One region of the Staphylococcus warneri genome, then DNA from elsewhere that is predicted to be linked to it. Evidence: riboswitches for the same ligand, from Rfam matches in the RefSeq annotation. Region 1 holds a riboswitch; the other holds the start of a gene.

Region 1 (5,659 bases):
TCAAAATTCCAATGATTGATGAAGCAGGTGATAAATAATGAACGATTTAATTATTCAAAACATTAAAGAGCTTATTTTACCAAAATCAACTGATCGTCCTTTAAAAGGTGCGGAACTTGATCAATTAGATGTGATTGAAAATGGTACGGTAGTTGTGAACGACGGTAAAATTGTATATTCAGGACCACATACTGATAAATATGATGCTGAACAAGTGATTGATGCTACAGGTAAAGTAGTGTCACCATCATTGATTGATGCACACACGCACTTAGTTTTCGGTGGCTCAAGAGAACATGAAATGTCATTAAAACGACAAGGTAAATCTTATTTAGAGATATTAGAATCTGGTGGCGGTATTTTATCAACAGTTAAAGCCACACGTGACATTAGTGAAGAAGATTTATTTAAAAAAGCTGAACACGATTTACTAACAATGATTCAACATGGTGTTTTAGGCGTTGAAAGTAAAAGTGGTTATGGTTTAGATAAAGAAAATGAACTTAAACAATTAAGAGTGTCTAATCGTTTAGCAGAGAAATACGGTTTAGATATGAGACATACATTCTTAGGACCACATGCGGTTCCTAAAGAAGCAGAGTCTAATGAAGCGTTCTTAAATGAGATGATTGAGCTTTTACCAGAAGTAAAAGAATATGCAGACTTTGCAGATATCTTCTGTGAAACGGGTGTATTCTCAGTTGAAGAATCTAAACATTATATGCAAAAAGCGAAAGAGGCAGGATTTAAAGTTAAAATTCATGCTGATGAAATTGATCCACTTGGTGGTCTAGAGTTAGCTATTGACGAAAATGCAATTTCTGCTGATCACCTTGTTGCTTCAAGTGCAGAAGGTAAAGCAAAATTAAAAAATAGTGACACAGTAGCCGTATTATTACCAGCTACGACATTCTATCTAGATAAAAATGATTATGCAGATGCGAGAGGTATGCTAGATAATGATGGTGCTATCGCTATTGCAACAGACTATAACCCTGGTAGCAGTGTTACTAATAACTTACAATTAGCTATGGCCATTGCCGCATTGAAATTAAAATTATCACCAAATGAAGTTTGGAATGCGGTAACAGTTAATGCAGCAAAAGCTATTGATTTAGACGCAGGTACAATTAATGAAGGCGACAAAGCTAATATCGTTATTTGGAATGCGCCAAACCATGAATATATTCCTTATCACTTTGGTATCAACCATGCTCAAAAAGTGATTAAAGATGGTAGAGTAATTGTAGATAATGAATTTTCATTAGATTAAGACAAAGTGTTCATTGAAATGACCGTGCCGACATTGTCGGTACGGTTTTTTGTTTATAGTAAAAGGATCAGTGTATTTTTAGAAAAGTTTGACAATTATGTTACTATATATAGAAAAATAGTTTTTAGGTTGAAAGGGATGGAGATAACAATGACTGATTATACAGACTATGTGAATTGGCGACGAACATTTCACCAATTCCCTGAAATATCAGAGAAAGAATATGAAACTACACAACGACTTAAACGTATTTTAGAAGCACATGAGATAAAAATTTTAGATTTACCTTTAGATACAGGATTAGTTGCAGAAATAGGACAAGGGGACCAAATGATTGCGATTAGAACTGATATAGATGCGCTACCTATCAATGAGCAAGTCGAACATGAATTTACGTCAACCAATCAAGGTGTCATGCATGCATGTGGTCATGATATTCATATGGCAAGTATATTAGGCGTTGCAACACAATTGAAAGCCCAAGAGAATGAACTAAATGGTCGAGTGAGAATCATTTTCCAAGCGGCAGAAGAGCTAGGTCATGGAGCTAAAAAAGTAGTAGCTACAGGTGTATTAGACGGTGTAAAAGCAGTTTTAGGTTTCCATAATTATCCAACGATGGACATTGGTGACTTTGCAATTAAAAAAGGTCCTATTACATCTGCAGTAGACCGTTTCGAATTTGATATTAAAGGAAAAGGCGCGCATGCTGCTAAACCAGAACAAGGTAATGACCCAACGGTGGCTTTAGGTCAACTGATTAATAGTTTACAAACGATTGTTAGTAGAAATTTATCTGCATTTGATAATGCCGTTGTTACAATTGGTGAAATTTCATGTGGAAATACATGGAATGTCATTGCGGATCAAGCCTATGTACAAGGTACTGTCCGTTCATTTAAACCTGAGCATAGAGCGTATATCGAACAACGAATGAATGAAATTGCTGATGGTTTAGCACAAACATTTAATTTACAAGTTGATTGCCGATATACACGACTTCCTGGAACAGTGATTAATGATGATGAATTAACTGATATAGCGATAGAAGTAGCAGAAGATGTTGGTTATCATGTATCAATTATGGATTTACCATTAACAATTGGTGAAGACTTTTCTGGTTATACAGAAACGTATCCCGGCGTATTTGCATTCATAGGATCTAATAGTGAGTATGATCTACATCATCCTTTATTTGATCCTGATGAACGTATTTTAGAAAAAGTGCCGACATATTTTGTGACACTCACTAAACGTCTTCTGAATCAATAGTCTCCATAAATTGTATAAAGATAGTATGATTAACATCTGGATAACCTTGGGTATATGAGAACATATACAAATTGAGGAGATGAATTTGAAATGTCAGCACAAGATCCTAGAAATAAATTCAAATCAACAGACTATGAACAACAAGAGCAGCCACTTCCAGGCTTGCAAAGCCAATTAAAACCTGAACCAGATTGCGGTGAGACATCATACGTCGGACACGGTCGATTAAAAGGATATAAAATGTTAGTCACTGGTGGCGATTCTGCCATTGGACGCGCAGCAGCTATTGCTTATGCTAAAGAAGGCGCAGATGTTGCTATTAATTATCTTCCAAGTGAAGACAAAGACGCACAAGAAGTTAAACAAGTGATTGAAGAAGCGGGACAAAAAGCAGTGTTACTGCCTGGTGATATACGTGATGAACAATTTAACTATGACATGGTCGAAGAAGCACATCAACAACTTGGTGGGCTGGATAATGTGACATTAGTAGCTGGACATCAACAATACCATGACGATATACAAGGGTTTGATACACAATCATTTAAAGAGACATTTGAAACCAATGTATATCCTATATTTTGGACAGTACAAAAAGCGTTAGAATATTTACAACCAGGTGCATCAATTACAACAACATCATCTGTTCAAGGATATAATCCAAGTCCTATTTTACATGATTATGCCGCTTCGAAAGCTGCAATTATCTCATTAACAAAAAGTTTATCAGAAGAACTTGGCGCAAAAGGTATTCGTGTCAATTGTGTAGCCCCAGGACCATTTTGGTCACCATTACAAATTACTGGTGGACAACCACAACGAAATATTCCTGAATTTGGTAAGGAAACACCACTTGGCCGTGCAGGACAACCTGTTGAATTATCAGGAACATATGTCCTATTAGCATCTGAAGAATCAAGTTATACAACTGGACAAGTCTTCGGTGTGACAGGCGGTATTCAAATTAACTAATGAATATAAGTTGGTCGATAAAGTGTTAATACTTTATCGACTATTTTTTTGTGACAAATTATATGATAACTATATCCAATTTTATTATGAATTTGGAATAAAAATATGTTTAATGTAAAATAAAAATATAAAATTATTAACCTTTTTGAAGAATGAAATTTAATTAAAAAATACCCTATATATTTAAGGGATTGGCATTTTATACGAGGACATGCAAATTAAATCTTATATCTAAAGGAGGTTATGACATGGTGAAAGATAGGTTTATAAGGGTTGCTCCGTTCATAATAGGTATAATCGCTATAGTTATATTTTCGTTATTTACTAAAAATCAATGGTTTTTAATCATTTTAATACTTTTATTTGCTTTAACCAATGCATTAAAAAATCTGTATTTTGTTAATAAAAATATTAAAAATAATATCATATGGATTAATCAAACAATCGACCGGTTATTAGGTATTATTGCGGGGTGTTTGTATTTAGGTTATGCCGGAATAGTGCTAATATCACAATCCCATGTATGGATTGGTTTCTTAATCCTAATGGTAACTATGGCGTTTGTTTTTTATATAGAAACTAAATTACAAATTGATGATGATACACAAAGGAAAAATCATCGAGATTATAAAGTGATCTCTCAACAACGTGAACGACAATTTAAAATACTGATGATTAGTATGACGATCATTTCTATTATTTTAATGATTGTATCACTTTATTTAAAATGGTGGATCGTCTTTGGTATAGCTATTGCAATGTTATTCGTAGTTGCTGTTGCATTAATTATTTATGAAAAATATTTTACGACGAAGTTATAATTTATGATTGACGTCATAGGAATTATCTTGTAACGTAAACGTTAAATATGAATCACTTATCAAGAGAAGTGGAGGGACTGGCCCTATGAAGCTTCGGCAACATTGAATCATGTGCCAATTCCAGTAACCTGTCTAGGTTTGAAGATAAGGGGATAATCGTTGTAGATGGACCTCTTTTCTTTATCATAAGGAAAAGAGGTATTTTTTGTAAGGAAGTAGGTCTAATGATGAAAGAAACTAAAAAGGGTAATGCTTGGGCGTTATTTCCGTTATTATTATTTATGTTGTTATTTTTAGGTGTAGGTATCATCTCGGGTGATTTCACGACGATGCCGTTAAATGTTGCGATAACGATTACAGTAATCGTTGCTTTGTTGATGAATCGCAAAGAAAAATTTGCCACTAAAGTTGAAGTGTTTACTAAAGGTGCAGGTCATTCAAATATTATTTTAATGATGCTTATCTTTATTTTAGCAGGCGCATTTTCTACGACTACAGAGAAAATGGGTGGCGTGACTTCTACTGTAAATTTGGGATTGTCTCTCATCCCTGAAAATTTAATTATAGTAGGTTTATTTATCATTTGTATGTTTGTTTCTATTTCAATGGGAACATCAGTAGGCACAGTAGCAGCTATTGCACCAGTAGGATTTGGCTTTGCGCAAGCAACAGATGTCTCTGCAGCATTAGCTATGGCTACAGTAGTTGGTGGCGCTATGTTTGGAGATAATCTTTCTATGATTTCTGATACTACGATAGCGGCTGTACGTACACAACATACGAAGATGAAAGATAAATTTAAAGTAAACTTTAGAATTGTTTTACCAGGTGCGATATTAACTATAGTTGTACTATTTTTCCTAACAAATGGTATTTCCATGGATCATTCTAAAAGTTATGATTTCCAATTAGTTAAAGTCATTCCATATCTATTGGTGTTGATTCTAGCGCTAGTTGGTGTCAATGTGATTATCGTTCTTATTGGTGGAACAGTTTTATCTGGAATCATTGGTCTTATTGATGGCTCATTTGGTTGGAAAGGATTACTAAGTGCTGTATCTAAAGGGATTATAGGTATGGAAGATATTGCGATGATTGCCCTATTAATTGGTGGTTTAGTAGGACTTATTCAACATAATGGCGGTATAGATTGGTTGTTAAATGTAGTTAGAGGGCGCGTGAAATCTAAACGTGGGGCTGAAATAGGTATTGCCAGTTTAGTTAGTGTAGCAGATATTGCAACAGCTAATAATACTATTTCAATCATTATGTCAGGACCATTAGCTAAAAATATAGCAGATGAATATGATGTTGATCCACG
Region 2 (5,659 bases), 1.1 Mb from region 1:
GGAAATCACCTGCATATATTTTTGAACCTAAAATCCGTAAAGCATTAAATATTGAAGATGATGAAATATTAGCAGGATTCTTATATCTTACTGATTTAGAAGAACCAATGACAAAAGCTAAACGTAAGAATAGAGACCTAATTTCAGAGTATTAAAAGTGATGATGTAGAGCAATATAATAAAATAAGGTCGAGACGTTAACTAAGTCATAAACCAATAAGTTGGTACTATGATACTTAATCAATGTCTCGACCATTTTTTGTATATTATTTATTGAATGTTTCGTCTAAGAATGATTCTACTTGTTCAGGAGATTTAGCATTTGCTGAGTGTAAATGAGCTAACTTTTCACCATTTTTAAATACTAAAATACTAGGAATACCCATAACATCATTTTCAGCAGTTACATCTTCCAATTCATCACGATTTACAGTATACCATTCATAATCCTTATATTTTTCAACGATAGGGTCTATCCACATATCCATTGCTTTACAATCAGGGCACCAACCTGCTTCGAATTTGACGATAACAGGTTGATCGTTTTGGACAGTGTCGTTAAATTGTTCAGTTGTTTTAATACTTTCCATTTATAAAAGCTCCTTTGAAAAAATTTAGTAAATTTATTATAACGGATGAAAATACTTAAATAAAAAAATAAGCTTAAAAAGTAGAGCGTTTTCTAAAATAACATGATATATTGGATTTAAGAGATAAAGGAGGCAAAGCGATGATTAAATTTTACCAATATGCAAATTGTACAACTTGCAAAAAAGCAGCAAAATTTTTAGATGAATACGGTGTGAGTTATGAACCAATTGATATTGTTCAACATACACCAACGAAAAATGAATTTAAAGAAATTGTTGATAAAACTGGTGTAGACACTAAAAAATTATTTAATACACACGGTGCCAAATATCGTGAATTAGATTTAAAAAATAAATTAGATGATTTATCAGACGAAGAACGTTTTGAATTACTTGCTTCAGATGGCATGTTAGTGAAAAGACCTTTAGCTATATTAGGTGATAAAATCACATTAGGTTTTAAAGAAGAAGAGTATAAAAATACTTGGTTATAATTGGATACCATTTCAAAATATAAAAAGTGAACTTTCATTTTAATAAAGTCATAAAAATACCAATTTACATCTTAAATCCGAATATTTAAAGGTTTAAAATTTTTAGATAATAGTTGATTGATAATTGTGGGTATGGCATCATTAAAATGTACTTAAAATTAGGAGGGGATTTATCGTGGCAGTACCAAACGAATTTAAATACTCTAAAGAACATGAATGGGTTAAAGTTGAAGGAAATGTAGCGACAATTGGTATTACTGAATATGCTCAAAACGAGTTAGGTGATATCGTATTCGTTGAATTACCTGAAACTGATGATGAATTAAACGAAGGCGACACTTTCGGTAGTGTTGAATCTGTAAAAACTGTATCTGAATTATATGCACCAATTACTGGTAAAGTAGTTGAAGTTAATGAAGAATTAGAAGATAGTCCTGAATTTGTAAACGAATCACCATACGAAAAAGCATGGATGGTTAAAGTAGAAATTAGTGACGAAAGCCAAATTGACGAATTATTATCAGCAGAACAATATTCAGAAATGATTGGCGAATAATATTTGCAAACTCCTCGATCTCGTATCAAGGAGTTTTTTTTTAGTGTTTCTTAAATCTTTAGATTTTAGAAACACTTATGCCATTGCGAAAGCAGAGGCGAACCGAAGGAAGAATTTTATAGGCATGCGTACATATAATCTGATGAACTTAGATTTAAAAAGACATTGATGCTATTTGTAAAAAAGATATTAACAGTGTAATGAAATGGTTAATTCATTTTAAGTTTTTGTAGTATATGTTTTATAAATAGCATCTTCGTGGAATTAAATAGTGATAGCTAATTTTCGATTTTTAAAGGGTGAATACTTATGACTATTGTGAATAAAGTAATCATTGTTGAAGGTAAATCTGATAAAAAACGAGTGCAGCAAGTCATTGCAGAACCAGTAAGTATTATTTGTACGCATGGTACTATGAGTATAGATAAGATAGATGATATGATAGAATCACTTTATGGTAAACAAGTTTTCGTCTTAGCTGATTCAGATGACGAAGGGGATCGAATTAGAAAATGGTTCAAACGGTATTTAAGTGAGTCTGAACATATTTTTGTAGATAAAACATTTTGCGAAGTGGCCAATTGTCCTAAAAATTATTTAGCGCATGTACTTACCAAACATGGATTTAATTGCAAAAAAGAGAAATCCCTTATACCTAATTTAAAAACTGAAAGGTTAGTTTTAGTGAATGAGTAAATCAATCGAAATAGACGATGTGACTGAAAACTTTGGTGAAGATAAACATCTCATTTTCGGATATACGCCTACATGCGGTACATGTAAAGTGTCTGAAAGAATGTTGGATATTGCAAATGAAATTTTGAAACTTCCGGTTAAGAAAATTGATATGAACTTTCATCCAAAGTTTAGTGAAACACATCAAATTATGTCAGTACCAGTATTAATGTTAATGAATAAGGATAAAGAAGTAAAAAGATTGTATGCGTTTAGGTCTGTTCCTTATTTGTTAGAAAATTTAAAATAATTATTGACGAATCTCTACCGTGATGGTAGGATTAAATAAAATTAAATCATGCAAACACTCTTATCGAGAGAGGTGGAGGGATGTGCCCTACGAAGCCCGGCAACCGTCTTATATAGAAATGGTGCCAATTCACATAAAGGTAAACTTTAGAAGATGAGAGAAAGATATTTTAAAATGCTTTCTCAAACAGTCTAAAGTTTTGAGGAAGCATTTTTTAATTTGTATTAGTTATAAACAAGGAGGCATTAACGTGATTGAGTTAAAACAAATCGTGAAACGATATCATACGAAAAATAAAGACGTACTCGCTGTAGATCACGTTGATTTAAACATTCAATCCGGTTCCATTTTTGGGGTGATTGGTTTTTCTGGAGCAGGTAAGAGTACCTTAATTAGAATGTTTAATAATTTAGAAGCACCCACTTCTGGAGAAGTTATTATTGATGGAGATAGCATAAGTCAATTATCGAAGTCAGATTTACGTAAGAAGCGCCAAAAAGTAAGTATGATTTTCCAACATTTTAATTTACTATGGTCGAGAACTGTACTTAAAAATATTACATTCCCACTAGAAATTGCAGGATTATCTAGAGGAGAAGCAAAACGTAAGGCAAATGAATTAATAGAACTTGTAGGCTTGAAGGGACGAGAAAATGCTTATCCATCTGAGTTGTCTGGTGGACAGAAACAAAGAGTTGGTATTGCCAGAGCATTAGCCAATGATCCGACAGTATTGCTTTGTGATGAAGCTACAAGTGCACTTGATCCTCAAACTACAGATGAAATTTTAGACTTATTATTAAAAATACGTGAGCAACAAAATTTAACAATCGTGTTAATCACACATGAAATGCAAGTGATTCGCCGAATTTGTGATGAAGTCGCAGTTATGGAAAACGGACGCGTGATAGAACAAGGTCAAGTTAGCCAAGTATTTGAAAATCCACAACACGAAGTAACGAGACGATTTGTAAAAGATGATTTAAATGAGGATTTTGAGGAATCATTAGATGCGTTAGAACCATTAGATAACAATGCTTACATAGTTAGATTGAATTTTAACGGTGAAAATACGACTCAACCAATTGTATCGTACATTACAAAAACGCATCAGATTGACGTTAATATTTTAGAAGCTGACATTAAAAATACAAGAAATGGTACATTAGGATTTTTAGTTATCCATATACCTTTTATAAGTTCTGAAAATTTCGAAGATTTCAAATCTAATCTTAATGAGAAACATGTGAATGTGGAGGTGTTAAGACATGGGTAAGTCAGTTGGAGAAATACTCCAAGAAATGATTACAATGCCGAACGTCCAATGGCCAGAAGTTTGGCAAGCCATTGTTGAAACACTTTATATGACTGTCGTATCAACAATATTTGCTTTTATATTTGGATTGATTTTAGGTGTTTTATTATTTTTATCGGCTAAGAGTCATTCAAAAGTGGCAAGAATATTTTATTCAATCGTTTCATTTATCGTGAACCTATTTAGAGCGATACCGTTCATCATTTTAATCTTGTTATTAATACCATTTACAAGTGTCGTTTTAGGCACAATAAGTGGTCCAACAGGTGCACTACCTGCATTAATCATAGGTGCAGCGCCATTCTATGCTAGATTAGTAGAAATTGCTTTCAAAGAGATAGATAAAGGGGTAATTGAGGCAGCGTGGTCTATGGGTGCTAATACTTGGACTGTAGTAAGAAAAGTATTACTACCTGAAGCAATGCCGGCGTTAGTATCAGGTTTAACAGTAACAGCAATTGCATTAGTGGGATCTACAGCAATTGCCGGAGTTATCGGTGCTGGTGGTTTAGGTAACTTAGCTTACTTAACAGGTTTCACTCGAAATCAAAAAGACGTTATTTTAGTTTCAACAGTTTTCATCTTAATCATTGTATTCATCATCCAATTTATTGGTGACTGGGTTACAAACAAAATTGATAAACGCTAAAGAAAAGGGGACAAATCAATGAAGAAAATTTTAGGTATTTTATTATTATTATCTTTAACTGTAGCATTAGCAGCATGTGGAGGTAAGGATGACGACAAGACAATTAAAGTAGGTGCTTCACCTGCACCTCACGCAGAAATTTTAGAAAAAGCAAAACCATTATTAGAGAAAAAAGGTTATAAATTAGATATTCAAACAATCAACGACTATACAACACCTAACAAATTATTAGATAAAGGTGAATTAGATGCCAACTTCTTCCAACATACACCTTATTTAAAAACTGAAAGTAAAGAAAAAGGATACAAAATTGAATCAGCTGGTGACGTAGAATTAGAACCAATGGCTGTCTACTCTAAAAAGTATAAAAGCTTAAAAGATTTACCTAAAGGTGCAACAGTATACGTTTCTAACAATCCTGCAGAACAAGGTCGTTTCCTTAAATTCTTCGTGGATGAAGGATTAATTAAAATTAAAAAAGGCGTTAAAATTGAAGACGCAAAATTCAGTGACATCACTGAAAACAAAAAAGACATCAAATTTAACAACAAACAATCAGCAGAATTCTTACCAAAAATCTATCAAAAACAAGATGCAGATGCAGTTATCATTAACTCAAATTATGCTATTGATCAAAAATTAAATCCTAAAAAAGACTCAATCGCTTATGAAAAAGCTAAAGATAATCCATATGCTAACTTAATCGCAGTTAAAGATGGACATAAAGACGATAAGAAAATTAAAGAATTAATGAAAGTTTTACGTTCAAAAGAAATTAAAGACTACATTAATAAAAAATATGATGGTGCTGTAGTGCCAGCAGAATAATTATAGAAATAGTAAAATCCTCAAGACAAAAGTGCTTGAGGATTTTTTATATTTATATCATTTGTATAATTTTTTTAATATCTAATAAGCTCATTTAAATAGGTTATAAAGTAACAAAATTAATGAAGCAATAAGTAGAAGTGTAGAAGGTAACATAGCATTATTATCAGGCTTAGTAAATTGATTTTTAATAATTAAAATCAAGGATATGAGTATTAATAATATTGCTACTATATGGACAA

What was found. Region 1 has a riboswitch for S-adenosylmethionine ahead of EL082_RS02695 (Na+/H+ antiporter NhaC family protein). Riboswitches for the same ligand answer to the same signal wherever they lie in the genome.
Region 2: another riboswitch for S-adenosylmethionine. It lies ahead of EL082_RS09260 (methionine ABC transporter ATP-binding protein); the one in region 1 lies ahead of EL082_RS02695 (Na+/H+ antiporter NhaC family protein).

The regions. Positions count from the first base shown of each region.
Region 1 is NZ_LR134269.1:585,415-591,073, forward strand. It holds gene hutU (urocanate hydratase) at 1-38, shown strand, start outside; gene hutI (imidazolonepropionase) at 38-1,273, shown strand; gene EL082_RS02680 (amidohydrolase) at 1,424-2,545, shown strand; gene EL082_RS02685 (SDR family oxidoreductase) at 2,636-3,517, shown strand; gene EL082_RS02690 (hypothetical protein) at 3,766-4,338, shown strand; SAM riboswitch class I at 4,392-4,489, shown strand; gene EL082_RS02695 (Na+/H+ antiporter NhaC family protein) at 4,566-5,659, shown strand, end outside.
Region 2 is NZ_LR134269.1:1,898,516-1,904,174, reverse strand. It holds gene EL082_RS09290 (nitroreductase family protein) at 1-155, shown strand, start outside; gene EL082_RS09285 (thioredoxin family protein) at 267-590, opposite strand; gene EL082_RS09280 (arsenate reductase family protein) at 731-1,084, shown strand; gene gcvH (glycine cleavage system protein GcvH) at 1,260-1,640, shown strand; gene EL082_RS09270 (toprim domain-containing protein) at 1,950-2,336, shown strand; gene EL082_RS09265 (thioredoxin family protein) at 2,329-2,625, shown strand; SAM riboswitch class I at 2,683-2,785, shown strand; gene EL082_RS09260 (methionine ABC transporter ATP-binding protein) at 2,876-3,901, shown strand; gene EL082_RS09255 (methionine ABC transporter permease) at 3,894-4,589, shown strand; gene EL082_RS09250 (MetQ/NlpA family ABC transporter substrate-binding protein) at 4,608-5,417, shown strand.